Linked DNA regions of Methylosarcina fibrata AML-C10. The protein of the gene in region 1 interacts with the protein of each later gene in a pairwise test. Links are inferred from orthologs where the notes say so. Each region holds a gene or a part of one and is shown on either strand. Other genes may lie near its edges.

Region 1 (15,060 bases):
CCACGGCGGTACCGCGCGGCGACAGCAGCATAAAGGAATCTTCGGCCATTTGTTTCGCCGCAGCGGCGCCGCCGACACCGCCAGCTCCGCCCATGCCCATGGCGCTGCCATAAGCCCCGCCTTGAGCACCTCCCATACCGGGCTGTATCGTTCTCTGGTTGAGGCTTTGCGTGCTGGCCTGGGACGATGCCGACGATCCGCGGTTTTTATTGTACAACCCGCACTGGCCGATGGCGCCGGAATCGAATCCTCTGAGCATGTTTCTGAAGTTTTCCGCTCTGGCATAATTGATCTTGAGATATTCGGTATGCAGAGGATCCAGGCGCTCGACCACATTTTGGGTTTCCCTTTGTTTTTCCTTGTATTCCTTGATTTTTCCGACAGGCGCCACCAAAGTGACGTTGCCGGTCTCGTATTTTTCCAGTCCCTTGGTCATCATGATAAAGTCCAGCGCCTCATCCCAGGGAACATCGTCCAGCTTTATCGTTACTTTTCCGGTCACATCATCCCCGGCCACGACGTTTTGTCCGGTGAATTCGGCCAGCACCGCGATAACGCTGCGGATATCGATGTCCTGAAAATTCAACGACAAACGGTCACCCGTGTATTTTTCACGTTGGGCCTGAATCGCTTCCTTCTCGGCAGGAGTTAAAGGCCGGAACTCGACCGTCAATAATCCTTCCGATTGAAACAACGAGTAATCATAAAGATTGTTTTGCAAAGCCACGTTGATGGTCGTTTCTTTTGACGTGGAGCTGGCGTCGATGTATTTAACCGGCGTGGCAAACTCGGAAACGTCCAGCCGTTTAGTCAAATTTTCAGGCAGACGAGTGTTCAAGAAACTGATCACGACCATGCCGCCTTCTTCCCTGGAATTCACGACGGTATTAGGATTGGCCAAAGAAACCAGAATCCGCCCTTCACCGTTTTCGCCGCGCTTGAAGTCCAATCCTTTAATGGATTGCCGAAATAATGATTCGGAAGCAGGAAAAGCCGGGGCGGGCACCCTTCTGTCCACGACCGGAGCCGAATCGACCGGAGGAGTTGCCGCTTTGCTGCTCAGAGTCAGCAGGATTTTATTGCCGGATGCTTTCGTTTCAAACGGCACGGATTCGAGTAGATTGACCACAACCCGCACTCTGTCCGCCGCTTCTGCGACATAAAGGCTGCTGGCGCTGCCCTGATTGATAGTGAAAGTTTTTTTATCCAGGGCACTTTTTACCCCCGGAAAATCCATGGCGATTCTTGCCGGATTATCGGTATGGAACACTTTGGGTTCTATGGCAGGACCTGTCATTTCCAATTGTATTTGCAATTTGTCTCCGGCAACGGAGGCGATTTCGACCGAAGAAATCGCCAGATCGGCCGCTTTAACAGAGGCAAGAGGAAATAAAGACAGATAGACGCTGCCCATCAGGTACAACCAGAAAAACGGAACTTTGTTATTCATCATGATGCCGACTCGTTTATTACACATTTTCTTTCCTCAAATCATTCTGTCAAAGCCAATGATTGCTGCTGTTCGCGCCATTTTCCGGGTTTGTCCGAAATCATTTCCATAATTTCAATTTTGTCGCCGACGATCCGTATTATTTTGCCGTAGTTCTTGCCCAGATAATTGCCGACCTGGACGCGGTAAATGGTGCCGTCACTCGCTTTTACCAATCCCCATAAAGTGCCCTGCATGTTAACCGTTCCGACCATTCTCAAACTGTCCAGAGGATAAGCTTCCAACTCCTCTTTGGGCCTGGAAGTATCCGGCCTGAGACCCGTGCCTTCCACGTTCTCACCGTTTTCGGCCTGTTCGGCTTGCTCCAGAGGCGCAAACGGATCGCGCAATCCTTCCGGTTTGAAAACGAAAGGCTCCACGATTTTGATTTCAGGCAACGGTTCAATCGGACCTTTCGGCTTTGCTTGTTCGGTTTTGATGAAGGTTTCCAGATCCGAAAAATCATCGTTTCCGCATCCCGTCAACATCAAAGCAATGAACACGTTCGTAAATCCTGCAATTGTCCAGTGCGGAAGAGATTTAATTAAACGAAGCCGGCTCATTATTTATTTCCTCTTTTCTTTTTGACGGGGGCTGCTTCCGGAGCCAGACTTTCGTTATAGGTTTTCACCACGGCGTCCATCACCATAGCTCCCGTCTTCACTTTGGCTTGCGCCTGTTTTCCTTTAGTGGTTTCAGGAGCGATATTGACGTCGTGAATGGTTACAATTCTCGGCAGAGAAGCCAGACCGCTGACGAACAAGCCTAATTCTTCGTAGCGGCCGATCACCTTAATATTGATAGGCAGCTCGGAATAGAAATCCTTGCGCACCGGGGCGCCGGGTTTGAACAATCTGAACTCCAGGCCGCTCGCCAGTCCGGTCTGAGAAATATCGACCAGAAGGCTGGCCACTTCTTCTTCGGTCGGCATTTGCTTGATCATCTCCGCCAGCGACGCTTCGATCTGCTCCAGTTGTTTTTTATAGTCGGGAAGATTGACCGCTTTCTTCTGTTTAATGACAAACGAGTTTCTTAGCTCCAGTTCTTTCTTTTCGATTTTTTCAAGTTCCGCCAGTTGATCAAGAGTAAAATAGTAAACTCCCGCCCCCGCTACAATGACGCACAGAATCACTATTACCGCCAGTTTTACCGGCCGCGGCCACGTCCCCGAGGCTTCGATGTCCCAGTTGATTTCGGAAAGATTCATGGTTTACCTCCCGCAGTATGCTTGCCTTGCTGCGCAATCAGGGTAAAATCGCTTAACTGTTCGGAATTGGTTTTTTCTTGTGACTGGATGACGTTGATCTTGGGAAATTTCAGCCATGAAGACGCATCGATGGCTCGCATGAAAGCCGAAACCCGCGCATTGGATTCGGTTTTGCCTTCGAAGGTGAGATTGGCCCCTTGCTGAATGAATTTGGTCAGAAAAATGCCTTCCGGCGCGGTTTTGGGGATTTCATCAAATAAATGCACAACCTCTGGCCGGCTTTCCTGCAATTTTTGAATGACGTTGATTTTTGCCAGCAGTTTGTTTTTCTTTTCTTCTATGGTTTTAATCTCTGTAATTTTTTTATCCAGCAAAGCGATTTCATCCTCCAGCCGCTTGTTTCTTTTTTCCTGATATTCCTTCAGACCTTCGATGTACATGTGAACGGCCAACAGAATGCCGATTGTCCCTAATACCGACAAGGCAATCGACATGAGAAAATCCTGTTTCTTCTGTTTGCGCAGCTCTTCTCGCCAGGGAAGTAAGTTGATTCTCGCCATTATTCAAAACTCCTCAAAGCAAGGCCGCATGCAATCATCATGGCCGGCGCATCGTTACTCAGAGCTTGAGGCTTTACTTTGCTGGACAGGGCCATGTTGATAAAAGGATTGGCAATATAAGCCGGTACGCCCAAGCTTTGCTCGGCAAGCTTATCGATTCCGGGAATGGAAGCGCAGCCGCCGGCCAGTATCAGGCTGTCGATCCCTCTATTGGCGCTCGACGAAACGAAAAATTGCAACGATCGGGCAATCTGCTGAACCATGGCCCGCTTAAAGGGTTCGAGGACATCGACGGCATAATTGTCGGGCAGTCCTCCCTGCCTTTTAGCCAGGCCTGCCTCTTCGTAGGACAAACCGTAGCGGCGCTGGATTTCTTCGGTTAATTGTTTTCCGCCGAATCCTTGCTCTCTCGTATAAACGGTTTTCGAGCCGTGCAATACGTTTAAAGTGGCCATGGATGCCCCGATATCGGCTATCGCCACTGTTTGGCCTTCGCTGGCATCGGTAAACTGATCGGCCAGCAACGAAAAGGCATTTTCCATGGCGAATGCTTCCACATCGACAATCTTTGCTTTTAGTCCGGCCTTGAGCAAGGTCTCGACGCGGTCGTCGACATTTTCCTTTCTGGAAGCGGCCAGCAACACGTCGACCATGTCGGGATTGTTTTCATTGGGCCTTTGCACCTCAAAATCGAAATTGACTTCATCCAGCGAATACGGTACATACTGGTCCGCTTCCACCATGATCTGTTCTTCCATTTCGTCTTCACTTAACGATGCCGGCATGGTGATGATTTTGGTCATCACGGCGGATCCCGAAACCGCCACGGCCGCCTGTTTCAGTTTGGTCCCGGATTGTTTAACGGCTGATTTGATTGCATCGGCTATGACGTTGACGTTGGCGATATGTTTATCGATGACGGCGTCTTTCGGTAAAGGAGCTACGGCATAGCTTTCCACCCGGTAGCGTGCCCCTACTCGACTTAATTCCAGTAACTTTACAGCCGCTGTACTGATGTCGACGCCCAGAACAGCATTCTGTTTTTGATTAAACCAGCTCATGAAATTTTCCTTGAAAAAACTGATCATTTCCGATCACATGTTGAAATGGCTGTTTTTCTTGACCTTAGCCATCATTCCTTACATGAATTGCAAAAAGTATAGTTGTGTTTTTTATTTTGATTCGAAAAATTCAGCAATTAACTTGGGGTAAAAAAGTGCTCTATACTGCCTCAAGTTTAATTTGATCCGGCGCTGTCGAATTAAAGTACTTGCAAAATTGTTAATATTTTCACGTTTTATATTTCACTGCTTTAGATTAGGCCTGTGCCCAAGCGATCGTTATTCAAAATTCTGCTGAAATGGTTTTTCTTTACCGCCCTATCGGGTCTGCTCTGCCTGACCGCGTTCGGTTATTTTTTTTACAACCGACTTCTGGAAACTCTTCCCGATATCAAAACGCTTCAGCACGTTCACTATGAAACGCCGCTAAAGATTTATTCGAGCGACAAACGCTTGATCGGCCAGTTCGGAGAACAAAACCGTGCGCCGATAGGCGTCGACCAAATTCCCAAGTTACTGATCAAGGCGTTCGTCGCCGCCGAGGACGAGCATTTTTTCGAACATCGGGGGGTGGACTATAAAGGATTGCTTCGAGCCGGATTGCAATTGGCGCTTACCGGGGAAAAAAAGCAGGGCGGCAGCACGATCACCATGCAGTTGACGCGTAATTTTCTGATCGGCAAGGAAAAAACGTATCTTCGCAAATTAAAGGAAATCATTCTGGCGTTGCGGGTTGAGCGGGAATATTCAAAAGACAAAATTCTGGAGCTTTATTTGAACCAAATCTATCTGGGTCAACGCTCCTATGGCGTCAGTGCCGCTGCCGAAACTTATTACGGCAGGCCGTTGCAGTCGCTGTCGTTGGCCGAATTTGCGATGATCGCCGGCCTGCCGAAAGCGCCGTCGGCTTATAATCCTATCGCCAACGAAGCGCGGGCCATGCAAAGGCGCAACTATGTGCTGCGCCGGATGCGGGAGCTCGGTTTCATTAGCGACCAAGACTTTGAGAACGCGCTAAAGCAGCCTTCGACCGCCAAATTGCATTACCGGCCGGTTGAACTCGACGCCCCGTATGTAGCGGAAATGACGAGACAGGAAATGGTCAGCCGCTATGGCGAAAAGGCTTATACTTCCGGATTCAATGTCTATACGACGATAACCTCACCTCTGCAAACGGCCGCCAATCAGGCCCTGGCTGATGCCCTGCACCGCTATGACGAACGGCACGGCTACCGCGCGGCGCCTTCCACTCTCATGCAGACTTCCAGCTTCGACGATCTTCCCGTCATCGGAGATACTTTTCCTGCCGTCATAATCCGGACTACAAAGAAAGCGATCACCGCCAGGCTGCAAAATAATGCCTTGATCGACATTCCGGAGGAAAATGCTCAATGGGCGCGCAACACTCGCCTCACGGGTAAGGATGAAGTAGTTTCCGTCAACAACATCATCCGCGTTCGGCAATTGCCCGACAAAACCTGGGCTATAACCCAGGTTCCCAGAGTAGAAGGCGCTTTCGTGGCTCTAAAAGCGGACACTGGAGCGATTCTGGCTTTGACCGGCGGATTTGATTTTTTCCGGAACAAATTTAATCGGGCGGTCCAGTCAAAAAGGCAGCCGGGGTCGGGATTTAAGCCGATCATCTACACGGCGGCACTGGAAGAAGGCTTTACACCGGCAACCATAATCAATGACGAACCCATCGTCATCGATGATCCGCATCAGGAAATCGAATGGCGTCCGGAAAATTACAGCAGAAATTTCGTAGGGCCCACCAGCCTCAGAAAGGCTTTGATACATTCAAGCAATGTGATTTCCGTCCGCTTGCTGGAAACGATCGGTCTTGAAAAAGCAATCTCTACAGCGAAGCGTTTCGGCTTTTCTCCGCGGCAACTCCCTCGCAGCCTGTCTCTTGCCCTGGGCAGCGGCTACGCCTCTCCTCTGCAAATGGCGCAAATGTATGCGGTTTTTGCCAACGGCGGCTTTCTGGTTAATCCCTATCTTATTGAACGGGTCGAGACCAAAGAAGGGGAGATTGTCTTTCAGGCCGCTCCTCCCGCTGCCTGCTCTCATTGCGATAGCCGTGCCGACGGGGACGGGCTCGCGCCCAGAATCCTGGCGCCTCCCATTCATTTCCTGATGAACAGTTTGTTAAGGGATGTCGTGCAGCACGGTACGGCAACCGATGCCAAAATTTTGAGCCGAACGGATCTTGCCGGCAAGACCGGCACCACCAACGACTTCAGGGATGCCTGGTTTAACGGTTATACGCCGGACATTGCCGCGACGGCCTGGGTGGGATTCGACAATTTTGATTCGCTCGGCGAGCGGGAAACCGGGGGAAAAACGGCCTTGCCGATGTGGGTGGAGTTCATGAAGACCGCCTTGCAAAATCTTCCGGAAACGCCAATGGTCGTGCCGGAAGGCATCGTGCAGGCCTTTATCAATCCGGCCACCGGTTTTCTGGAACCTGCGGGGAGCAAATACGGAATGCTGGAATATTTTCAGAGCGGGCGGGCGCCTACGAATTTGGGACCTTCGGGCGGCGAGTCAGGCGAAGATTATGACGGGAATAAGTCGAGCCCTAATGGCAAGGGCGTCATCGACAAACCGGTGGAAGCCCTATTTTAAAAAGAGCCCTGAAGAATCGGGAAACATCCCGGCAGGAAACTCCTTATTTACAGGATGGACTGCCTCATGGATCGTCCGCTTGAACCGCACAGCCGGACGATTGCCGTTTACCGGATGCCCTTGCCGAACGGAACGCATCCTTGCATTCATAGACGAGTTTTATGGGAGCGGCAGTTATTAAAAAACCGGTCAATCATCTGCCGCCGTCTTCCCGCTTGACGAGATTTCCTTGCTAAAGGAAAACGGAGGCAAGGGAGCCTTATTTACCGTATTTTCTACGGAATTTATCGACCCGTCCGGCGGTATCCACTACACGCTGCTTGCCGGTGTAAAACGGATGACAGGAAGAACATACTTCGACAAGCAGGTCCTTCGACAGTACGGAACCGGTTACAAAAGTATTGCCACAGCCACAAGTGACTGTTATTTGTTTATATGCTGGATGAATTTCTGGTTTCATATCGCTTCCACGTGACCCGAATGGGTTAATTCTAAAAAACTTCGTATGATACGTCTTATATTAACACTTGGCAACAGGTATTTATCGACGTGCCGTATCCGTCAAAGACTTTCAGGCTAAGGGCCGGACGGCACCGTTCTCATCATTTTTTCCCGGTACATCAACAACAGGACCAATAAAATCGCCGGCAGCCCGACGGCCGAGGCATAAAGAAAAAAAGCGTAATAGCCGAACCTGTCGACGATCACTCCGGAAAAGCCTCCCAAAAACTGCGCCGGCAACGTCATCAGGGAACTGAACAGAGCGTACTGAGTTGCCGTATAGGCAGTACTGGTCAGACTTGAGAGGTAGGCGATGAAAACCGAGGTTGCCAACCCTCCGCTTAAATTGTCGGCACTGATGACGCCGGCCAGCAACAATTTGCTGGGCTCGGTCAGCGCCAGCGTGGCAAACAGCAGATTGGTGACAACCACCATGACCGAACCCAACAACAAAGACTTCATGATGCCGTAGCGGACCACCAACAGTCCGCCCAGCGAGGCTCCGGCAATGGTCATGAAAAAACCGAAAATCTTGCTGATGTCGGCAATGTCTTTCTTGTTGAATCCCAAATCCAAATAAAACGGATTGGACATGACGCCGAGAGTGATATCGCTCATTTTGTAAACCGCGATCAGCATGAGTATCAAAAGTCCGGTCCGGCCGTTTCGTCTGAAAAACTCGACAAAAGGGCTTAAAACCGCATCGGAAAAACCCGCCAGCAGGCGCTGACGGAAATTTTTCGCCTCGGCAACACCGAGCGCATTTTCAAGCTCCTTTTCAATTCGAATAGCTCCGTTGACCGGCTTGTGCTCGGGTTCCCGGATGCACAATGTCGCCAGCACGCCGATCGACATGGCGGCCGCCATCACCCAATAAGCCGATCTCCAGTTAAAAAAATCGGCTATATAAAAAGCTCCCGCGCCGGCCAGCAGCAACGCTATCCGATACCCTAACACATAGGTTGCGGCCATGGCCCCCTGGTATTCGGCATCGGCCCTTTCGATCCGGTAGGCATCGATAACGATATCCTGAGTCGCCGAACAAAACGCCACCCAAACGGCAAAAAGAGCGCAGAGCCGTAACTGGGAATGGACGTCGACACCCGCCATTCCGATCAGACCGGCCATGATCCCGATTTGCGCCAGCAGCATCCAGCTTCGTCTTTTGCCCAATATTCTGCAAAAAAAAGGAAGAGACAGACGATCGATCACCGGTGCCCAGAACACCTTGATCGAATAAGTGACTCCGACCCAACTAAAAAAACCGATCAGAGAGCGGTCGATTCCTTCGTCCCTCAACCAGGCCGACAGCGTTGAAAAAACCAGTAAAAACGGCAGGCCGGCGGAAAAGCCTAGAAAGATCATGCTCAGCACGTGCGGCTGAGTATAAACGGAGAAGGCGGAACGCCAACTTTTTTCAGATGTCATCGGCTCGGCCTGAACGAATGCGCCGCCTCGAAGGCGGCGCAAAAGAGTGGGTATCAACCGTTAAGCATGTAATGGACGACAATGCTGCCGGCATAACCGGCGGCAATGGCAGGCGACCATTTCAAATGGCTGAAAAACGTGTATTTGTGATTGGATTGTCCCATTAATGCCACGCCGGCAGCCGATCCGACGGACAACAGCGAACCGCCGACGCCCGCAGTCAAGGTCACCAATAGCCATTGATAGAGACTCATGTCCAGTTTCATGTTCAGGACGGCAAACATAACCGGGATATTGTCGACAACGGCCGAGATCAGACCGACCAGAATATTCGCCGTCGTTTGGCCCAGACCTTCGTACATGCCTTCCGACAAAAGTTCGAGATAACCGATGTAACCCAAGCCGCCAACCCCGAATACCACACCGAAGAAAAACAGCAGAGTATCCCACTCGGCATGGCGAACTTTATCGAAGATATCAAAGGCATCATCCCCTTCAATCGTATACTTGGTTTTCAGGCGATATCCGTACAGCATCAGAGCGGACAAACCCACCATCATTCCCATGAAAGGAGGCAAATGCAACATCTGTTTAAAGCTGACGGCAGTAGCGATTGTCAGCAGGAACATCCCGCAAACCTGGATGGCGCCCGGCTTCAGCCTGACCGCCTCTTCAGTTGAAGCTTGGGGCTGCTCATCCGGCACGGCAAAGTACATGATGGCGGCCGGCACACCGTAGTTCACGGCGGACGGAATGAATAATTTGAAGAAATCGAAGAATTCGGCATAACCTGCCTGCCAAACCATTAACGTGGTGATATCGCCGAAAGGGCAAAAGGCACCGCCGGCATTCGCCGCAATCACCAGATTGACAAAGCCGATACTGACGAATTTAGCATTGTCCGTGCCGACCGCCATGACTACCGCGCCGACCAGAAGCGCCGCCGTCAGGTTATCGGCAACTGCGGAAAGAAAAAAAGTGATGATGCCGGTAATCAAGAATAATTTACGATAACCGAACTGTCTTCTGACCAGCCAGGATCTGAGCGCCTCGAACACGTTCCGCTCCGCCATGGCATTGATATAGGTCATGGCGACCAGCAAAAACAGCATCAGTTCGGCGTATTCTTTCAGATTGTATTCGAAAGCCTCGTGCAGTTGTTCGGTGGAAACACCGGCTTCCGTGGCCAGGATGGCGGCATGGGCCCAAATAATGCCTGCCGCCAGTATGACCGGTTTGGATTTTCGCAGATGAGTAAATTCCTCAGCCATGACAAATCCATAGGCAATAATGAAAATCAATACGGTATAAATGCCGCGTTCCGTACCGGTCAAACCCAGATTTTCAAAACCGCCCGCCATCGCCATAGCCGGCGCCAGCAATGTACCTAATAAAAGGATTAAAAACCTCACCTAAATTCCTCCCCGTGTGTCCTAGATTAATGAAATAGATACGTCAAACTCAAACTGATTATCTTAACACCATATAATAAATTTTGTCATTTTATGACTCACAGTATATGATTAGAAGTCTTGTTTAATCCCCTGAAATGCACCTTAGGGCTCATTTATGTACCAGTATAACGATCAAGACCAAACGCTTGTTGACGAGCGAGCCGCGCAATATCGAAGGCAAACGGAACAGTTTTTAAAAGGCGAGCTCTCCGAGGATCAGTTCCGCGCGCTGCGCCTCAGAAACGGTCTATATATCCAGACTCACGCGCCGATGCTGAGAATAGCCGTGCCCTACGGACTGCTCAATTCCAGGCAACTGCGCAAACTGGCCCACATTGCCCGCCGATACGACAAAAGTTATTGTCATTTCACCACGCGCCAAAACGTTCAGTTCAACTGGCCGAAACTGGAAGAAGTCCCGGACATTCTGGCCGAACTGGCCAGCGTGCAGATGCACTCCATTCAAACCAGCGGCAACTGCATGAGAAACACCACGTCGGATCATCTCGCCGGCGTCTGCGTCGACGAGGTAGAGGACCCGCGGCCTTATTGCGAGATTATTCGCCAATGGACCACTCTGCATCCTGAATTCGATTATTTACCGCGAAAATTCAAAATTGCCGTCAGCGGCGCCGTTCACGACCGGGCGGCGACCCAGTTGCACGACATCGGCTTGAATCTGGTCAGGAACGAGAGCGGAGAGATCGGCTTTAAAGTCTTCGTGGGCGGGGGCCTTGGACGAACCCCGATGATCGGACAGGCCATTCGGCCCTTTCTCGAAAAGAAGCATCTTTTATCCTATCTGGAAGCGATACTGCGAATATACAATCTGTTCGGACGCAGGGACAACAAGTATAAGGCGCGCATCAAAATTCTAGTCAAGGAAACCGGAGTTGAAAAGTTTACCGACATGGTCGAGCAGGAATGGCTGCTCATCAGGGATCAACTGGAGCTTGGAGAAGAAAGAATTGCCGCGATGAAAGCGCATTTTTTGCCCCCCGCCTACCACCCGGAAGCGGCCCATGACGGCAGTTTTGCATCTCGTCGGGCGAATGATCCGACGTTTGCCACCTGGGTCAGGTACAACACCGCCGACCACAGGGTGCCGGGCTACCGCGCAGTTTTTATTTCCTTGAAAGCTCCGGATTCTCCACCCGGCGACATGACCGATACGCAACTGGATGCTGTCGCCGATCTGGCGGACCAATACAGTTTCGGTCAGGTTCGCAGCACTCATCGGCAGAATCTGATATTGGCCGATGTGAAAATCGCCGATCTTTTTCCGCTCTGGCAGCAACTCGTCCAATTGAAACTGGCCACGCCGAATATCGGCACCGTGACGGACATCATCTGCTGCCCCGGACTGGATTTTTGCTCTCTGGCCAACGCCGGCTCGATCGGCATCGCTCAGGAAATCAATGAAGCTCTCGACAACATCGACTATGTCCATGACATCGGCGACGTAAAAATCAATATGTCGGGCTGCATGAACGGCTGCGCTCATCAGAGTGTCGGCCACATCGGCATACTGGGCGTCGATAAAAAAGGCAGCGAGTGGTATCAGATTACTCTGGGCGGCTCATCGGAAAACGAAGCCGCGATCGGCGAGCGTCTCGGTCCTGCGGTTGCCAAAGATCAAGTGACCAAGGCCATCACCACGATCCTGGACGTGTACGTCAAGCAGCGCCTTGAAGATGAATCGTTTCTGGAGATGGTGCAACGAGTCGGTATTACCCCTTTTAAAGACCAAGTCTATGCAGATAGTTAAAGATAAAAAAATGATCGAAGACAACTGGCGTTATATTGCCGACGGCGACGAGCCGAGCCCCGGCAATATCACGGTCTCTTTAGCGCGATGGCAACAGGAGAAGCGGCAGCTTTTAAATCGTGACGGCAAGATCGGCGTCAGAATAAGTCCGGGCGACCCGCTGTCCGACCTGGCGGGCGATCTAGGCAACCTTCAGTTGATCGAGTTGTATTTTCCGGAGTTTGCCGACGGACGCCTTTTTTCTCAGGCCTGGCTGCTCAGAAGCCGCTACCGTTATTCAGGTGAAATCAGGGCAGTCGGTCATTACCTGCCGGATCAGGCTTTCTATTTGTCCCGAGTCGGAGTCAATGCGTTTGCCCCGGAGAAATCCGAACAGTTGAAAAAAGTGCTTTCTTATTTAAACGATTTTACCGTCAAATATCAAAGCTCGGTCAATTGACCGAAACTTTTATTCCTCATCGCCCGCCCGCTTCAGCTTCCCGATGAGTGGCCGGGGCCTGCCAGCGGCCTTTGAGTCGGCCTTATTTTAGCAACCGGCCGGACTGCGACGCCTTCGGCATGGCCAGGGAAGCGGACTTCCCTGGTTTCCCGGCCGTAGTTGACGACAGTTCGAATCCAGAAGGAGAAACCCGTCTCCTTATTTACGCATGATGCTGATGCCTTTGAGCAGGGTCAGCGCCTCGTAGACGGGATAATCTTTCAGCTCCAGAATTTCCTCGCTTTCCTGCGTATCCATTTTCTTGGTGGCGCCATCCTTTTTCTCTTTGCCGTTTCCTAAATGGTGCGACAAATCGGCTTCCTTGACCGGAGCAAATTCGGATTTTTCCAGCGATTCCAGTTTGATCGGCGCGAGAGCGATGTCCGGCTCGATGCCTTCTGCCTGGATCGAGCGTCCGGAAGGCGTGTAATAACGTGCAGTCGTCAGCTTGACGGCGGCGCCGTTGCTGGTAGGCAATATCGTCTGCACAGACCCTTTACCGAACGATTTCTCGCCCATGATCACGGCCCGCTTCTGGTCCTGCAAGGCGCCGGCGACAATTTCGGAAGCCGAGGCGGAACCGGCATTGATCAATACCACCATGGCGGCGCCTTCAATGACATCGTCCGGCGAGGCATTGAACCGCATTTCCGAGTTTTCTATACGTCCTTCGGTATAGACAATCAGACCGCTTTTCAAAAAGGCGTCGCTGACTTCCACGGCGGCGTTCAGGACCCCCCCCGGATTATTTCTCAAATCGAGCACCAGACCTTTCAGATTGCCGCCATTTTCTTTCTTCAGGCTGGAAATGGCTTCCAAAAGGCTCTCCCCTGTCCCCGATTGAAAACTGCTGATGCGGACATAACCGTAGTTTTTCTCCAGAACCCGGCTTTTGACGCTTTTGATTTTAATAACGGCACGGGTCAACGTGAATTTCAAAGGCGTTTCCTCCCCTTCCCGCACGACGGTCAACAGGATCGCGCTGCCGGGCTCGCCGCGCATCTTTTTGACGGCGTCCACCAGACTCATGCCTTTGACGGGTTGGTCGTCCAGCCTGATGATGAGATCGCCCGCCTTGATTCCGGCGCGCTGCGCAGGCGTATCGTCAATCGGCGATACGACTTTAATGAAGCCGTTTTCCATCGTGACTTCGATCCCAAGGCCGCCGAACTGGCCGGTAGTGCCTTCTTTCAATTCCTGATATTCTTCCGGCACCAGATAGGCTGAATGAGGATCAAGACCGCTCAGCATTCCGCGCACGGCATCTTCCAGCAATTTTTTATCGGATACGGGTTCGACATAATCGCGCTTGATTCGGCCGAAAATTTCCGTAAAGGTCCTCAATTCTTCAAACGGAATGACTTCCGTTTCATTAGCGGGTTCTCCCTTATCGAGATCGGCAAAGACACTGCTACAGGTGCCGATAAATACACCCAGCATTATCCCTAGGGACAAAATAAAAATATTCTTCTTTCTCAGCATGTGTCTTAACACCCCAAAATATTCGATTTCCTAAAACATTATTATCAAACGTTCAGCCCGTCTGATCACGGCTTAATTTCGAACACCATTGCACAGGATCCACGGGTTTGCCGTTTTGCCGAATGCCGAAATACAATCCGGAACGGCTGCGCCCTCCGCTCTGCCCGACCGAAGCGATGACATCCCCCGTCCGAACCCGATCACCGACTTTCTTGTAGAGGCTTTGATTAAAAGCATACAGCGTCATATAACCATTGCCGTGATCGATAATCATCAACAGACCGTAACCCCGTAACCATTCGGAATACACCACTTTGCCGGCGGTTACGGCACGAATTTCGGCGCCCTCTCCGGCATCGATCAAAACCCCGTCCCGCATCGACTCCAACTGGCCGCTACCGGTGCTCGTCGTGATCCTGCCTTTGACCGGCCAGGGCAGTTTGCCTTTCAGACTGGAAAACGCCACCTCCGCCACGGGTAATTCCTCTTCAGTCGACAATTCTCCGCCGTCGGAAGAAGCTTCCCGGTTATCGAAAGGATCCGTCAGCACTTCGGTCCAGCTCGTTTCAGGCACCTTGTCTTCCTCGGCCTGCAAATTGCCGATCAGATCCTCGAGTTTATTCTCGCTTTCAATCAACTGGTTTAATTGCTGTTCCTGCGAGGAGAAATCATCGGCTAACCGATCCAGCAAGCGGCTTCTTTGCACTCTGAATTCATCCAGAGCGTTCTGTTCCTGCTTTTTTTGCTCCAGATCGCTCTCCAGCAACTCCGTCTCCTTTTCCTGTTCCTCGGTTAATTGATTCAGCCGCTTGACCGATTCTTTTATTTCGGCCAACCTTTGCAGCCGAATCTTGTTCCAATATCCGTGGTAGGCCATCATGCGGCCGGACAAGGCCGGATTCTCCTGATTCAGGATCAACTTCAGTTTTTCCTGCTGTCCTATCGCGTAAGCCGCTTTGACGTGTCCGGACAATTCCTTGCTCAATCTGGTTATTTGATTG
Region 2 (14,917 bases), 540 kb from region 1 along the record:
GGCCAGACCGAATTTGACCGCCATGGTCACGGCTTCTTCGTTCAATACCGGCAGCACGCCGGGCAGGCCCAGATCCACGGCACAAGCCTGAGTATTGGGCTCGGCGCCGTAAGCGGTCGGCGCTCCCGAAAATATCTTCGACCGGGTCGCCAATTGCGTATGGATTTCCAGACCGATCACGGCTTCCCATTTTTCCTGTTGAGCGTATTCCATCATTTCCTCCTTACTCAAACCCTTCCGGTAATTGCTGATGCCAATCCGTCATCCGTTGAAATTGATGGGCAATATTCAACAGCCGGGGCTCGGTAAAATAATTGCCGATGATCTGCAATCCCACCGGCTGGCCGGAAGCGAATCCCGCCGGCACGGACATCGCCGGCAGCCCGGCCAGATTGACGGCGATGGTATAAATATCGGACAGATACATTTCAACGGGGTCGCCCATTTTTTCCCCGATTCCGAAAGCGGTCGTGGGTGCGACCGGCCCCATCAGGACGTCGACCTGGGCAAACGTCTTTTTGAAATCGTCGCTGATCAGGCGCCGCACTTTCTGAGCTTTCACATAATAAGCATCGTAATAGCCTGCCGACAGCGCATAGGTTCCCATCAGAATCCGCCGTTTGACCTCCTTGCCGAAGCCTTCGCCGCGCGAGCGGGTGTATAAATCAGTCAAGTCGGAGGGATTCTGGCAGCGGTAACCGAAACGCACGCCGTCGAAACGTGACAGATTAGCCGAGCATTCGGCCGGAGCGATGACGTAGTAGGCGGGAATGGCCAGATTGAGATCGGGCATCGAAACTTCCCGGATCTCGGCGCCCAATTTCCGGTATTCGTTCACCGCCGCCTCGATGACTGCCGCGACCTCACGGCTCAGGCCGTCGCCGAAGAATTCCCTGGGCAGGCCGATCTTCAGCCCTTTGAGGTCGGCATTCAACCCGGCGGTATAGTCCGGCACCGGCAAATCGACGCTGGTCGAATCCTTCTCATCAAAACCCGCCATCGTTTGCAAAAGAACCGCGGCATCGTGGGCGCTTCGCGCCATCGGCCCACCCTGGTCCAGACTGGACGCGTAAGCGATCATGCCGTAACGAGAAACGCGGCCGTAAGTCGGTTTCAACCCGGTAATGCCGCAATGCGAGGCCGGCTGCCGGATCGAGCCGCCGGTGTCGGTGCCGGTTGCCGCCGCCGCCAGCCGCGCCGCCACCGCCGCGGCCGAACCGCCGGAGGAGCCGCCCGGCACCTTGTTTATACCCCAGGGGTTGCGTACCGCGCCGTAATGACTGGTTTCATTCGACGACCCCATCGCGAACTCGTCCATATTCAGCTTGCCCAGCATCACTGCGCCGGCTTCTTTAAACTTTTCCACCACGGTCGCATCATAGGGCGCGATAAAGTTATCCAGCATTTTCGATCCGCAACTGGTTTTAACGCCTTCCGTGCAAAAGATGTCCTTATGGGCTATCGGAATGCCGGTCAGCAAGGATCCCTCTCCCCTGGCGAGGCGGTCATCGGCTTCTTTCGCGTCGGCCAGAGCCCGTTCTTCGGTGACCGTAATGTAGGCATTGATTTCCGGATGGCGCTCGATTCGCTCCAGAAACGCCAACGTCAATTCCCGGCTTGAAAACTCGCCCGAACGCAGGCCCTGGGCCAGTTCTGTTATGCTTCGATCGTACATGTTCGTTCCATTCCTTATTTATTCGATCACTTTCGGAACCAGATACAGGCCCGCTTCGACCTGGGGCGCTATCGCCTGGAACTTCTCGCGAAGGTTCGGTTCGCTGACCCGGTCCGGCCGCAATCTCTGAACCTGATCCAGAGGATGCGCCATCGGCATGACCGCTTCCGTATTCACGTCGTTCATGGCCGTCATCAGGTTCAATATCGAAGACAAATCCTGCGCGTACGATGCGATATCCTGCGGGTCAATTCCCAAGCGCGCCAAATGTGCTATTTTTCTTACTTCATCCGTCGTTAAAGACATGATTACCTCTTGCCAATATTAAAAAAAAATCCGGATTTCCGTCCGCTACCGGCGGCGCAGCAGAAACGAAGCTGAAAACGAAAAAAACCGGACGTTTTTGTCATTCCCCTCGGTTTTGGCTCCGGATAAAAAACGAAATTTGAAAAATGTGATTCTTGCCAAACAGCTTCTAAAATATGATACTTTATATCTTGCCTAAATACCCGCTGGATTGATAAAGTAATACGATTTTATTCCTATAAGGAAACAGTAAAAAATGTTCAAACGAATTCGCGGAATCTTTTCCAATGACCTTTCCATCGATTTGGGAACCGCCAATACATTGATTTATATTCCGGGACAGGGCATCGTTCTGAACGAGCCGTCCGTCGTCGCGATCAAGGAAGACAAGGTTCGCGGCGCCAAAACCATCGCGGCGGTCGGCACCGACGCCAAACTCATGCTGGGCCGGACCCCCGGCAACATCACCGCGATCCGTCCCTTGAAAGACGGGGTCATCGCCGACTTTGCCGTGACCGAACGCATGCTCCGGTTCTTCATTGAAAAAGTGCACAAGAGCAAACTGCTAAGACCCAGCCCGCGCATTCTGATCTGCGTGCCGTGCGGCTCGACCCAGGTCGAACGCAGAGCCATCCGCGAATCGGCAGCAATGGCGGGCGCGCGCGAAGTCTATCTGATCGAGGAGCCCATGTCCGCCGCGATCGGCGCGGGTCTGCCGGTCGACGAACCCTGCGGCTCGATGGTTCTGGACATCGGCGGCGGCACCTCGGAAGTGGCCGTGATTTCCATCAACGGCATCGTTTATTCGTCCTCGGTGCGCATCGGCGGCGACCGTTTCGACGACGCCATCGTCAGTTACGTGCGCCGGAATTACGGCACGCTGATCGGAGAATCGACCGCGGAAAGAATCAAGCTCGAAATCGGCACCGCCTATCCCGGCAGCGAAGTGCGCGAGATCGAAGTCAAGGGCCGCAATCTCGCCGAAGGCGTGCCCCGCAGCTTCTCTCTGAACAGCAACGAAATTCTCGAAGCCCTGCAGGAGCCCTTGTCGGGCATCGTCGGCGCGGTCAAAATCGCGCTGGAACAGACGCCGCCCGAACTGGGCGCGGACGTGGCCAACCGGGGCATTTATCTGACCGGCGGCGGCGCCCTGTTAAAGGATATCGACCGTCTGATCGCCGAAGAAACCGGTTTGCCGGTCTACATTGCCGACGATCCTTTAACCTGCGTGGCTCGAGGCGGCGGCATGGTTCTGGAAATGCTCGACAAGAAGGGAATCTCGACGTTTTCCCTGGAATGACCAGGTTATTGACTTTACGGTCCCGGTGTGAATTCTTACCGATGACCGTCCGTTTGTTTTATTGATCCAGACCACCCTTGCATGGCGCTGACAACTCCCGATCGAGTTTTGTTTTTTCTTCTTGGAAAATGGGGGATTCGATGAACCGCCCCATGAATAGGGGAGACAGGGCAAACTAGGGAAAGTGTAACCAGAGCGCTGCGGGTGTCCGATACCGAGGAATCCAGCCATAAAACTTCTATTCGCGAGCGATCCGTCCATCACTACCCGGTTGCTGGTCGCCATCATTGCTTCAATTGCTTTGCTTGTCCTGGACCAGCGCGGGCAACAACTCACCCCGTTCCGGTCCGTCTTGTCGATCCTGACCGATCCGGTCAAATACCTGGTGAACCTGCCTCCGTCGATCATCCAGGAGGCGACCGAGACCGTCAGCAGTTATACCACCTTGAAGGAAGAGAACCGCAGGCTGCATGAGGAACGGCTCATTCATCAGACCCGTCTGCTCAAACTGGCCGCGCTGGAAAAGGAAAACATCCGCTTGCGCGCCCTGCTGGAAAACTCCTTCAAGCTCGGTGAAAAAGTCCTGGTCGCCGAATTGCTGTCGGTCAACATGGCGCCTTATGAACACATCGTGGTGGTCAATAAAGGCACTCGCTTCGGCGTGCATCCCCAGCAGCCGGTCATGGACGCCAACGGCGTCGTCGGTCAGGTGTTCCGGGCTCTGCCGTTCAGCTCGGAAATCATGCTGATCACCGACCCCAACCACGCCATTCCCGTCCAGGTCAATCGCAACGGCCTGTTGACCATCGCGGTCGGCAGCGGCCAGATAAACCGCCTCAACCTGCCTTATCTCCCGAACAATGCCGACATCCGTCCCGGAGACTTGTTGATCACGTCGGGTCTTGGCGGCACCTTCCCGCAGGGTTATCCGGTCGCGGTCGTGGACGAATTCACCTCGCAGAACAACAAGCCGTTCGCCACGGTGACTGCCACGCCCAAAGCCTTGCTGGACCGCAACCGGGAACTGATGATCGTCTGGAGCGATTCCACCCCGATTCCGCTGAGCCCCAAGCCAGCCCCAAACGAACAGGAGAATCCCACGCATGAGGGGCAGTAGTTCTTACGGTTTTTACCGGATCATTTTCACTCTCGTTCTGGCGATGGCACTGCGCATTCTGCCCTTGCCCGAGTTGGCAAGCCTGTTCAATCCGGATTGGGTGCTTCTGTCCCTGATTTACTGGTCGTTGGCCGTTCCCGAACGGGTCGGCATCTTCCACGCCTGGACCTTCGGGCTGCTCACCGACGTGCTGACCGGCAAGCTGCTCGGCCAGTATGCGCTGGCATATTCCCTGGTCATCTATCTTTGCCTGAAACTGCACAAGCGCCTCAGGCAGTTTCCCATTATCCAGCAAGCGTTGTTCATCTTTTTCTGCCTGCTACTGTCCCAACTACTGCTGTTCTTCATTAAAAACGCCCAGCATCCGGCTCAGCTCAAGGGCACGTTCTGGCTGCCCGTGTTTACCGGCACTCTGTGCTGGCCTCTGGTGTATACCGCACTCAGGTTTGTTCGCCTGACCAAGCGGCTCGGTTGAATAACGATCGATCATGTCCCGCATTTATTCCATTAAAGACAATGCAGTCGAAGACCGTCTTTTTCTGGGCCGCATCATTGCCTCGCTCGTTCTCATCGGCCTGTTGACGACCGGCTTGATCGTCCGGCTGGTTTATCTGCAGATCGTGGGCCACGAGCACTATGCCACGCTGGCCAAGGAAAACAGCGTCAAACTGGTGCCGCTGGTGCCGACCCGGGGCATCATCTACGACAGAAAAGGCCGGATTCTGGCCGACGATACGACCTCCTTCAGTCTGGAACTGATTCCCGAACAAATCAGCGACCTCGAAGACACCCTGAAGCGGCTTCAGGTTCTGCTCGACATTCCGGACGAAAAAATCGAGCTCTACCAGAAACTCCGGAAGCGCCAGAAACGGTTCGTGCCGACGCCGTTACTGTCGAACATGAGCGACGAAGAACTGGCCAAATTCGCGGTAGTCCGGCCTTATTTTCCCGGAGTCGACATTCAAACCCATCTGGTCCGGCATTACCCTTACAACGACCTGGCGTCCCACGTGATCGGCTACGTCGGCCGCATCAGCGAGGACGAGCTCAAGGATCTGCCCATTTCCGAATACCGCGGCTCGACCCACATGGGCAAACTCGGCATCGAAAAATCCTACGAGACCGAACTGCACGGCAAAACCGGCTATGCGGAAATCGAGACGAACGTTCAGGCACGCCTGCTCAATACGCTCAACGAGGTCCAGCCGACGCCGGGAGCCAACCTCTATCTGACTCTGGACGTCGATCTGCAGAAAACGGCCTATGACGCGCTCGATTTTTACAGCGGCGCCGTCGTGGCGATCGACATCAAGACAGGCGGCGTCCTGGTCTTTGTCAGCCGTCCCGGCTTCGATCCGAATCCGTTCGTGGTCGGCATCGGCAGCGACGCCTATCGCGAACTGCAAGCCTCGGAGGATCAACCGCTCTATAACCGGGCCTTGCGGGGACTGTATCCTCCGGGCTCCACGATGAAGCCGTTCATCGCTCTGGCCGGACTGGAATACGACGTCATCCATGCTCATCAGGGTTTGTTCTGTCCCGGCTTTTATCAACTGCCCGGCGTCAGTCACAAGTACCGCGACTGGAAAAAAGGCGGCCACGGCACGGTAAACATGAGCACCGCGATTACGCAATCCTGCGACGTTTATTTCTATCGTCTGGCCTCGATGCTGGGCATCAATCACATGCACGATTTCCTTCAGCAATTCGGTTTCGGTGAAAAATCCGGCATCGATCTGGTGGGCGAAAAGCCCGGTTTATTGCCTTCAAAGGAATGGAAGCGAAAGAAAAAGAATCAGGACTGGTACCCCGGCGAAACGCTGATTACCGGCATCGGCCAGGGCTATCACCAGGTCACGCCGCTGCAACTGGCCAGGGCGACCGCGACCTTGGCGAACAACGGCAAGGTCGTCACGCCGCATCTGGTGGACAAGATCGCCACCCCGAACGGCACCCGGCCGGGGCCTGAAACTCACGCCAAAGTCATTCCTCTGGATAAAAATAACGTTAATGAAATCATTAACGGCATGATCAACGTCGTGCATGGCGGCGGCGGCACGGCGAGAAGCATCGGCCGGGACATTCCCTATCAAATCGCCGGCAAGACCGGCACGGCCCAGGTTTTCGGCATCAAGCAGAACGCCAAATACAACGAAAACGAAATCGACTTCAAACTGCGCGATCATGCCTTGTTCATCGCGTTCGCTCCGGCCGACGATCCCAAAATTGCGGTGGCCGTGGTCGTCGAACACGGCGGACACGGCGGTTCGGTCGCAGCGCCGATCGCCGCGAAAGTCATCAAGCAATACCTGCAGGAAAACCATGAGAACTGAAATCCAGCATAAACATTTTCACTCTCCGTCGCTTCTCGGCAGTATTCTCAGAAAACTTCACATCGACATTCCTTTATTCATCTGTCTGCTGTTCACCGCCCTTTTGAGCTTCGTGATCCTGTACAGCGCAGGCGGACAGGACATGGACGTATTGCTGCGCCAGGCGGCCCGTATCGGCCTGGCGTTCCTGCTGATGACGGCGCTGGCACACGTGCATCCCAACCAATTCAAACGGTATTCGGCGGAACTGTTCAGCATCGGCGTGGTACTGCTCGTCGCGGTTCTGATCATGGGAAAAATCGGCAAAGGAGCGCAAAGATGGCTGGATTTGGGTTTTTTCCGCTTCCAGCCTTCGGAGATGATCAAAATCACTACGCCGATGATGATCGCTTGGTATCTGGCCGAACACCAGTTTCCGCCGAAAACCAAACAATTGCTGATCGCCGGCCTCCTGATCATCGTGCCGACGCTGTTAATCGCCAAACAGCCCGACCTGGGAACGGCCCTGCTGGTGGCCAGCTCCGGCGCCGCGGTGCTGTTTTTTTCCGGACTCTCCTGGAAATTCATTCTGGCGATTTTTTCCGTCATCGGCGCCTCGACTCCCGTCATCTGGCACTTCATGCACGACTATCAGCGAGCGCGGGTAGTCACTCTGCTGAATCCCGAAGCCGATCCTCTGGGCCGCGGCTATCACATCATTCAATCCAAGATCGCGATCGGTTCCGGCGGCGTGTACGGCAAGGGCTGGCTCGGCAGCACGCAATCCGAACTGGATTTTTTGCCCGAAAGCTCCACGGATTTCATTTTTGCCGTGTTCGCCGAAGAATTCGGCCTGTTCGGCTGCCTGGGCCTGTTGATCCTGTATCTGCTGATCATCGGACGCTGTCTGTACATCGCCGCACAGGCGCGCGACAGCTACAGCCGCTTATTGGCCGGCAGCCTGGCCTTCACCTTTTTCGTCTACGTTTTCGTCAACATCGGCATGGTCATCGGCATTTTGCCGGTGGTCGGCGTACCGTTGCCGCTGATCAGTTACGGCGGCACCTCGATCGTCACCTTGCTGGCCGGCTTCGGCATCCTCATGTCCATTCACACTCACCGGAAATTCAGCCTTCAATGAAACCGACAAGCAACCTGACCCCCGTTATTCTGAGCTGCGCCGCTTTGTTTTGCGTTGCCTGCGCGCCGGAGAAAACCCGGCCGGCGGACGTTTTCATCCGGGAAATGAGCCTCAAACATCATTTCGACGAAGCCGCTCTGGACGATCTGTTCCTTTCGGTCGAATTAAAACCGGAGATTCTCGTTCGCATCGCCTCGCCGGCGGAAAAAATGCCCTGGTATAAATACCGGAAGATCTTTCTGACCGAATCCAGGATTCTCGAAGGCGCCCGATTCTGGCGGGAAAATGCGGACGCCCTGGCCGCCGTGGAACGTCGATACGGCGTTCCGGCGCCGATCATTGTCGCGATTTTGGGAGTGGAGACCCGTTACGGCCAAAAAACCGGCAACTATCGAGTCATCGATGCTCTGACGACGCTGGCGTTCGCCTATCCTCCCCGCAGCCGTTTTTTTACCGGCGAACTTGAAAATTTTTTACTGCTTTGCCGGGAAGAAAATATGAATCCCCTGAAGCCTGTCGGCTCCTACGCCGGCGCAATGGGCATGCCGCAATTCATGCCGAGCAGTTTCCGCTCGTATTCGGCCGATTTCGACCGGGACGGCCGGCGCGACATCTGGCGCAACACGAACGACGTCATCGCCAGCATCGCCAATTATTTTTCCCGTCACGGCTGGCAACCGGGCCAGCCGGTTGCGATGCCGGCGAAGGCATCCGGGGATTTTTACAAATCGAAATTAAACGGCAACCTTAAGCCGGATTTAATAATTGAAGAGTTACAATCGGCCCATGTTGAAATTTCAGGGTATCCGCCTTTAAACAGTAAGATCAAACTGCTTGCTTTTGAACAAGAACATGGCGATGAACTATGGGCTGCTTTCGATAATTTCTATGTCATCACCCGCTACAACCACAGCCCCTTGTACGCCATGGCTGTTTTTCAATTAAGCGAGGCTATCTCAAAATACAAACCGACATCTCCCTATGAATAAAATCATACCATCCATTTCTGTCATTGTGTTGTGTGGTTGTTCCACGCAGCAAGTCAGAACGCCAGATGTATCGATCAACAAAATCACCCCTCTGCCCCGGCTGACCGCCGAAGCCACTCAAAATAAAGACACGACCCAGTCCCCGTCCCCATCCATCTCCTCTCCCCTTTCCGCTCCAGGCAAACGCCATCTGATCGCCGACCGCCCCCTCCGGCAACATGCCGTTCTTCAGGTAAACCGGCCCAACAAGCCCGAAGAGCCGCCCCAACAGGAAGCGCTGATACCCCGGATCACCCGTTACATCAAGCAAGGCATCGCTTCCTGGTACGGCCCCCGGTTTCACGGCAGAAAGACCGCTACCGGCGAAATCTTCGACATGTACGCAATGACCGCCGCGCATAAAACCCTGCCGATTCCGTCCTATGCCCAGGTGACCAATCTGGAAAACAACCGCAGCGTCATTGTCCGCATCAACGACCGCGGACCTTACGTCGGCAACCGTTTGCTCGATCTTTCCTATGCCGCCGCCAAAAAACTGGGCATTCAAAAAGAAGGTTTGGCCAAAGTGGAAATTGTGGCATTAACCGACGCCCAGGCTTTGCCGCAACTGGAGAATGACCAAGAAGAAAAAGAAGGCAAGCGATAGACCGGCCCATTCCGCTCATTCAATCCAATTCGGACCGACGGAAAGAAATCCTCCGGCGTATCCTCTATAGCCCGAAGCTAATTTTACGCTCCTTTTAAGGGACTCGTTTTTGCCTCCCCGAGGCAGCGTCAAAATCCGGCCGTCTGCCCCTCGTCCGCTCCGGAAAAAGAATGCGTCGGCAAACCGCCGTGATTAAGCGAATCCCGACAACCTGCTCCGATCATGCTACAATAAAGCCATGTTTTTCTAAGTGAACTTTCCATAGCAATGATGTCTTTATTAAATTTCCAGCGGGTCTTTTTCATACTCCTTTTCAGTTTCCTGACGGCTCCGTTCCAGGCCAACGCAGAAAATTCAGACGTTCTGATCCCCATCCCACCCACCATCGAAGCGAGCAGCTTCGTATTGCAGGATTATCAAACGGGCAAGGTATTGGCCGAAAACAATGCCGACGCCAAACTCGCGCCGGCCAGCCTGACCAAAATCATGACCGTCTATGTCGTATTCAAGGAAATCGCCAACGGCCATCTGAAACTGGACGATCTGGCCACCATCAGCAAAAAAGCCTGGAGCACGTCCGGTTCGCGCATGTTCGTGGAAGTGAACGACCGGGTCAAAATCGAAGATTTGCTGAAAGGCGTCATCATTCAATCGGGCAACGACGCCAGCGTCGCTCTGGCCGAGCATGTGGCCGGATCGGAGGAAGTCTTCGCCGCGATGATGAATCAGCAGGCGGAACGATTGGGCATGAAAAACACCCAATTTAAAAACAGCGACGGGCTTCCGGTGGAAGGCCATTACACCACGGCGCGCGATCTGGCCATTCTGACCGAGGCCTTGATCAAGGAATTTCCCGACTTTTACCCGTGGTTTTCGCAAAAGGAATTCGTCTACAACAAAATCGTTCAGCACAACCGCAACCAGTTGCTGGGCCGCGATCCTTCGGTCGACGGCGTAAAGACGGGGCATACCGATGAAGCCGGTTTCTGCCTGGTCGCGTCGGCCCTCAGAAACGACATGCGTCTGATTTCGGTCGTGATGGGCGCCAAAAGCGACAACGCCCGGGCGGTGCAAAACCAGAATCTCTTGAATTACGGATTCCGTTTTTATGAAGCCCACAAATTATACGACGGTAAAAAATCGCTGTCCGATGCCCGGGTATGGAAAGGCGACGTCAAGGAATTGCCTCTGGGTCTGACCGAAGATCTTTACGCGACGATCCCCCGCGGCCATTACAACGAGCTGAAAGCCGTCATCAACGTCGACAAGAACATCACCGCGCCGGTCAAGGAAGGCGACAAGCTGGGTTCGGTTGAAGTTTCCTTTAAAGGCGAACCGATCATCAAAAAAGACCTGGTGGCCCTAAAAACCGTGGAAAAAGGCAATATTTTCCGCCAGTTGACCGACAGCGCCATTCTTCTGGTGGTCAACCGCGATGGAAAATAAAACGGTCTATCTGAACGGCCGTTATCTTCCGTTGAATGAAGCCCGAGTTTCGGTCCTGGACCGCGGCTTTTTATTCGGTGACGGCGTCTATGAAGTCATTCCGTCCTATTCGGGACATTTGTTTCATTTCGACAAGCATATGGAGAGACTGGATCGCAGTCTCTCCGGCATTCGTCTGGGCAATCCCTTCCCTTATGCGCAATGGCTCGAGATTCTGACGCCGCTGTTGGACCCGGCCCTGGATCAGTATGTTTATTTGCAGGTTACGCGGGGTTCTGCGGAAAAAAGAGACCACGCGTTTCCGAAACAGATCCGGCCGACCGTCTTTGCGATGTCGTCGGCCATTGTCCCCCTGCCCGGCCAGAACTCCGGCGTCAGGGCCATGACCATGCCGGACGGGCGCTGGCAACTGTGCCATATCAAGGCCATTACCCTTTTGGCCAATATTCTCTACCGGCAGGAAGCGGTCGAGAAAGACTGCACCGAAGCCATTCTGGTGAGGGGCGATCACGTCACCGAAGGCGCGGCGAGCAATGTTTTCGCGGTCGTCGACGGCGTCCTGGTCACGCCACCGAAAAGCCATGAATTATTGCCGGGAATTACCCGCGACGTCCTCCTTGAAATCGCCGAAAGAAACCATATTTCCTATCGGGAAGACAGCATTTCCCTGGAAACGCTGAAAAGTGCCGACGAGATCTGGCTGACCAGTTCGACCCGCGAAATCATGCCGGTGGTCGAACTCGATTCCGCTCCAATCGGCGGCGGCAAACCGGGGCCGGTCTGGGCCACCATGAACCGGCTGTTCCAGAATTACAAACAATCCCTGAGATGAGCGAAGAGACCCTGCTGAAATTCCCGTGCCGTTTTGCGATCAAGGCCATGGGCAAAACCACGCCCGAACTCGATTTGGTCGTAGTGGAAATCGTCCGGCGGCACAGCCCCGACCTTACCGAGGGCGCGGTAAAGTCGCGCCCCAGCAAGGGCGGCAATTACACCGCCATTACCGTCATCATCGAGGCGCACAGCAAACAGCAGCTCGATAACATCTATCTGGATTTATCGAGTCACCCTCTGATCATGATGGTCTTATAAAATCCGGCACATACCTTTCTTCCGGCATGGCCTTAACGACGCGCTTTCTCGGCATACAGGACTATCAGGCCACTTGGCGGGCCATGCAGCAATTCACCGAGAACAGGACCTGGGACACTCCCGATGAAATCTGGGTGGTCGAACATGATCCGGTCTATACGCTGGGACTCAACGGCAAGCGGGAACACCTTCTCGACACCGGATCGATTCCCGTGGTCCATTGCGACCGGGGCGGCCAGGTCACCTACCACGGTCCCGGCCAATTGGTCGTTTATCCGCTGCTGGACATGAAGCGGTCGAAACTGGGCGTCCGCCCACTGGTTACCTTGCTGGAGGAAGCCATGATCGAGACGCTGGCTTTGTATCGCATCGCCGCGAACGCACGGGCCGATGCGCCCGGCGTCTACGTCGACGGCAAAAAAATCGGCTCCATTGGCATAAGGATCCGAAAAAATTGCAGCTACCACGGACTGAGCCTCAACAATTACGTGGACTTGAGTCCTTTCAAAGGCATCAATCCCTGCGGCTATTCGAAGCTGGAAGTGACCCGGCTTGCCGATCTGGGAGTGAATCTCAGCAACGAAGAACTCGCCTCGCCTCTGGTCGAGGCCATAACTCAGGCCCTGTCCTCATGACCTATCAAGCTCCGTCCCGCTCCACGCCCGATTCCCATCAACGCAACGCAGAGAAGCTGGCGCGCATTCCGATTAAAGTAGAAACCGCCGCCGCGCCGCTGCGCAAGCCCGAATGGATACGGGTCAAACTGACCGCCGGCAATGAAATCGCGCGGGTCAAACAGCTCTTGCGCGAGCACAACCTGCATACGGTCTGCGAGGAAGCCGCCTGCCCCAACCTGGCCGAATGTTTCCAGCACGGCACGGCTACCTTCATGATCATGGGCGATTTGTGCACCCGGCGCTGTCCTTTTTGCGACGTCGCCCACGGCAAGCCCCTGCCTCTCGATAAAAACGAACCGCGTCATCTGGCCGAGGCGATCAAGGCAATGGCCTTGAAATACGTCGTCATTACCTCGGTCGACCGCGACGATTTACGGGACGGCGGCGCCGGCCATTTTGCCGAATGCATCCAAACCATCCGGCATCAGTCTCCAGCGACCAAGATTGAAATTCTGGTGCCCGATTTTCGCGGCCGCATGGACAAAGCCATCGCCATCCTGGCGGCCGAACCCTGCGACGTGTTCAATCACAACCTAGAAACGGTGCCCAGGCTCTACAAACAGGCCCGTCCCGGCGCTGATTACTCGGGCTCTCTGAAGTTATTGGAAGGCTATAAAAAAGCCAGACCCCAAACACCGACCAAATCCGGACTGATGCTGGGCATCGGCGAAGAACCGGAAGAGGTGCTGCAAGTGATGCGCGATCTGATCGACCACGGCTGCACCATGCTGACTCTCGGCCAATACCTGCAACCCAGCAAGGACCATCTGCCGGTGAAAAGCTACATTACGCCAGAGCAATTCGACGAATACGGACGCATCGCCGGATCGCTGGGCTTCGAACAGGTCGCGAGCGCGCCGCTGGTGAGATCTTCGTACCATGCCGACATGCAGGCGAAAGGAGTAAACATTTAAAACTTGAGCGAGCGCCTTAATCGCAAAAAGGTAGGGTACGCACCGTGTACCACTCACGAGCTTGATCATTCAATCTGTTTAGAGCAGGTACGCGGTGCGTATCCTACTTGACTTTTCACAATACATTGATCAATCAAGTTTTTTGATTGGTACGCGGTGCGTAGCCTGATTAACTTTTCTCGATATCTTAAAGTCTAGGGCTAACTAAGCTCAAACTTATTGAACAGGAGTAGTCCGCTTCCAGAGCGACAAGCCGCTGGTACAAGAGCCGACCAGTGCATAATCCACCGTGTTGGCGCTGGTACAATCCTGCCATGCGTAGGACTTCGGATTTCCTACGATGAAGTACTCCATGTTCGGCGTGGCGTAAATCTCCGTCGAAGGCGTTGTTGAGGGATAAACCCGGACCGCGACGCCGTTGGTGCTTATGTTGGTCGTCGCCGCTCTTTGCCACAACTGCGCCCCCATCTTATAAGCTCCGCATGCGCCTGTTTTTTTAAACCCTCCGTATTGCAGGGAGTTGCAGTCCTGGAAAACGTTGATGGCTACTTTATTGACGATAAATTTGGTGTTTTGGCCGTCGAGCCCTTCGGTCGTTATCAGCGTATCGGCATTGGTGGTGCTGGTGAAATGACCGTAATAGGTCATATTCTCGGCCGCTCGGGTTGTAACGGCGAACCCAAGCACCATCAAAGCAAACATTATTTTTTTCATTTCTTATCCTTAATTTTATGGTTAGAAAAACGAAGAGGCCGATTGCCGCCGATAAGGCGAAAGTAGAATCCGCCATCGACAGGATAAAACTTACATCTTGATATGGCCTAAAACGAAGTTAAGCATCTTCATGCCTGCCAGCGATAAAGGAAACGCCATGACAGCCAGCAATAAAACGTACCCTAAGGCTATGTAAATGTCTTTTTTCGAGGTTGTTTTATTATTCATCGCAATCACTGTCTCCGTAATCAATATGAAATCGCTGTATTACAACTTTTCACGCCTGCTTTACGCAGTCGAAACCGCTTCGGATTTTTCCCTGTAGATGAACCCAGCCGCGATTTTGGCGATCCGGGGCGCCCGGGTGCAAATAGAATTGGCTACTGATGAATTATTCTTTCATGCGAAGATAAATTGAACCTTAAAAAAATTAAAATTTTTATGGTTTTTATCTACCATCGGACGTTTATCGGAAACGATGCTGGAGTATCAGTGGCATTTCTTCAAATGCTTGACCATTCAGCATGCGGCCATTCGCTATTTAGATTTTTTTATCGTAAACGCCCTCGGCATCATCCTGTTCAGGAT

The links.
Region 2: the proteins of A3OW_RS0105755 (region 1) and mrdA interact in binary tests that used the Escherichia coli proteins (3 or more experiments, as listed by UniProt). The link is inferred for Methylosarcina fibrata AML-C10 from one-to-one orthologs.

The regions. Positions count from the first base shown.
Region 1 is NZ_KB889965.1:1,180,674-1,195,733, forward strand. The notes cover bases 4,226-7,264. They hold A3OW_RS0105755 (penicillin-binding protein 1A), read left to right. Parts: upstream 4,226-4,581; coding sequence 4,582-6,948; downstream 6,949-7,264. Other genes in these bases: A3OW_RS0105745 (pilus assembly protein PilM), read right to left, coding at 4,226-4,317; rpmE (50S ribosomal protein L31), read right to left, coding at 7,208-7,264. Also shown: pilQ (type IV pilus secretin family protein), read right to left, coding at 1-1,477; A3OW_RS0105730 (pilus assembly protein PilP), read right to left, coding at 1,492-2,052; A3OW_RS0105735 (type IV pilus inner membrane component PilO), read right to left, coding at 2,052-2,696; A3OW_RS0105740 (PilN domain-containing protein), read right to left, coding at 2,693-3,256; more of A3OW_RS0105745, read right to left, coding at 3,256-4,225; more of rpmE, read right to left, coding at 7,265-7,408; A3OW_RS0105760 (AmpG family muropeptide MFS transporter), read right to left, coding at 7,525-8,877; sodium:proton antiporter NhaD, read right to left, coding at 8,931-10,238; A3OW_RS0105770 (nitrite/sulfite reductase), read left to right, coding at 10,447-12,099; A3OW_RS0105775 (DUF934 domain-containing protein), read left to right, coding at 12,086-12,538; A3OW_RS0105780 (S41 family peptidase), read right to left, coding at 12,737-14,059; A3OW_RS0105785 (murein hydrolase activator EnvC family protein), read right to left, coding at 14,112-15,060. UniProt on the Escherichia coli protein: Cell wall formation. Synthesis of cross-linked peptidoglycan from the lipid intermediates.
Region 2 is NZ_KB889965.1:632,721-647,637, reverse strand. What follows is about bases 4,413-7,308. They hold mrdA (penicillin-binding protein 2), read left to right. Parts: upstream 4,413-4,886; coding sequence 4,887-6,731; downstream 6,732-7,308. Other genes in these bases: rodA (rod shape-determining protein RodA), read left to right, coding at 6,721-7,308; mreD (rod shape-determining protein MreD), read left to right, coding at 4,413-4,873. Outside these bases: Asp-tRNA(Asn)/Glu-tRNA(Gln) amidotransferase subunit GatB, read right to left, coding at 1-216; Asp-tRNA(Asn)/Glu-tRNA(Gln) amidotransferase subunit GatA, read right to left, coding at 224-1,675; Asp-tRNA(Asn)/Glu-tRNA(Gln) amidotransferase subunit GatC, read right to left, coding at 1,694-1,981; A3OW_RS0103265 (rod shape-determining protein), read left to right, coding at 2,238-3,281; rod shape-determining protein MreC, read left to right, coding at 3,511-4,398; more of mreD, read left to right, coding at 4,385-4,412; more of rodA, read left to right, coding at 7,309-7,851; mltB (lytic murein transglycosylase B), read left to right, coding at 7,848-8,840; A3OW_RS28800 (septal ring lytic transglycosylase RlpA family protein), read left to right, coding at 8,833-9,486; A3OW_RS0103230 (D-alanyl-D-alanine carboxypeptidase family protein), read left to right, coding at 9,754-10,932; A3OW_RS0103225 (D-amino acid aminotransferase), read left to right, coding at 10,922-11,764; A3OW_RS0103220 (YbeD family protein), read left to right, coding at 11,761-12,024; lipoyl(octanoyl) transferase LipB, read left to right, coding at 12,051-12,659; lipA (lipoyl synthase), read left to right, coding at 12,656-13,615; A3OW_RS0103205 (hypothetical protein), read right to left, coding at 13,832-14,329. UniProt on the Escherichia coli protein: Catalyzes cross-linking of the peptidoglycan cell wall. Responsible for the determination of the rod shape of the cell. Is probably required for lateral peptidoglycan synthesis and maintenance of the correct diameter during lateral and centripetal growth.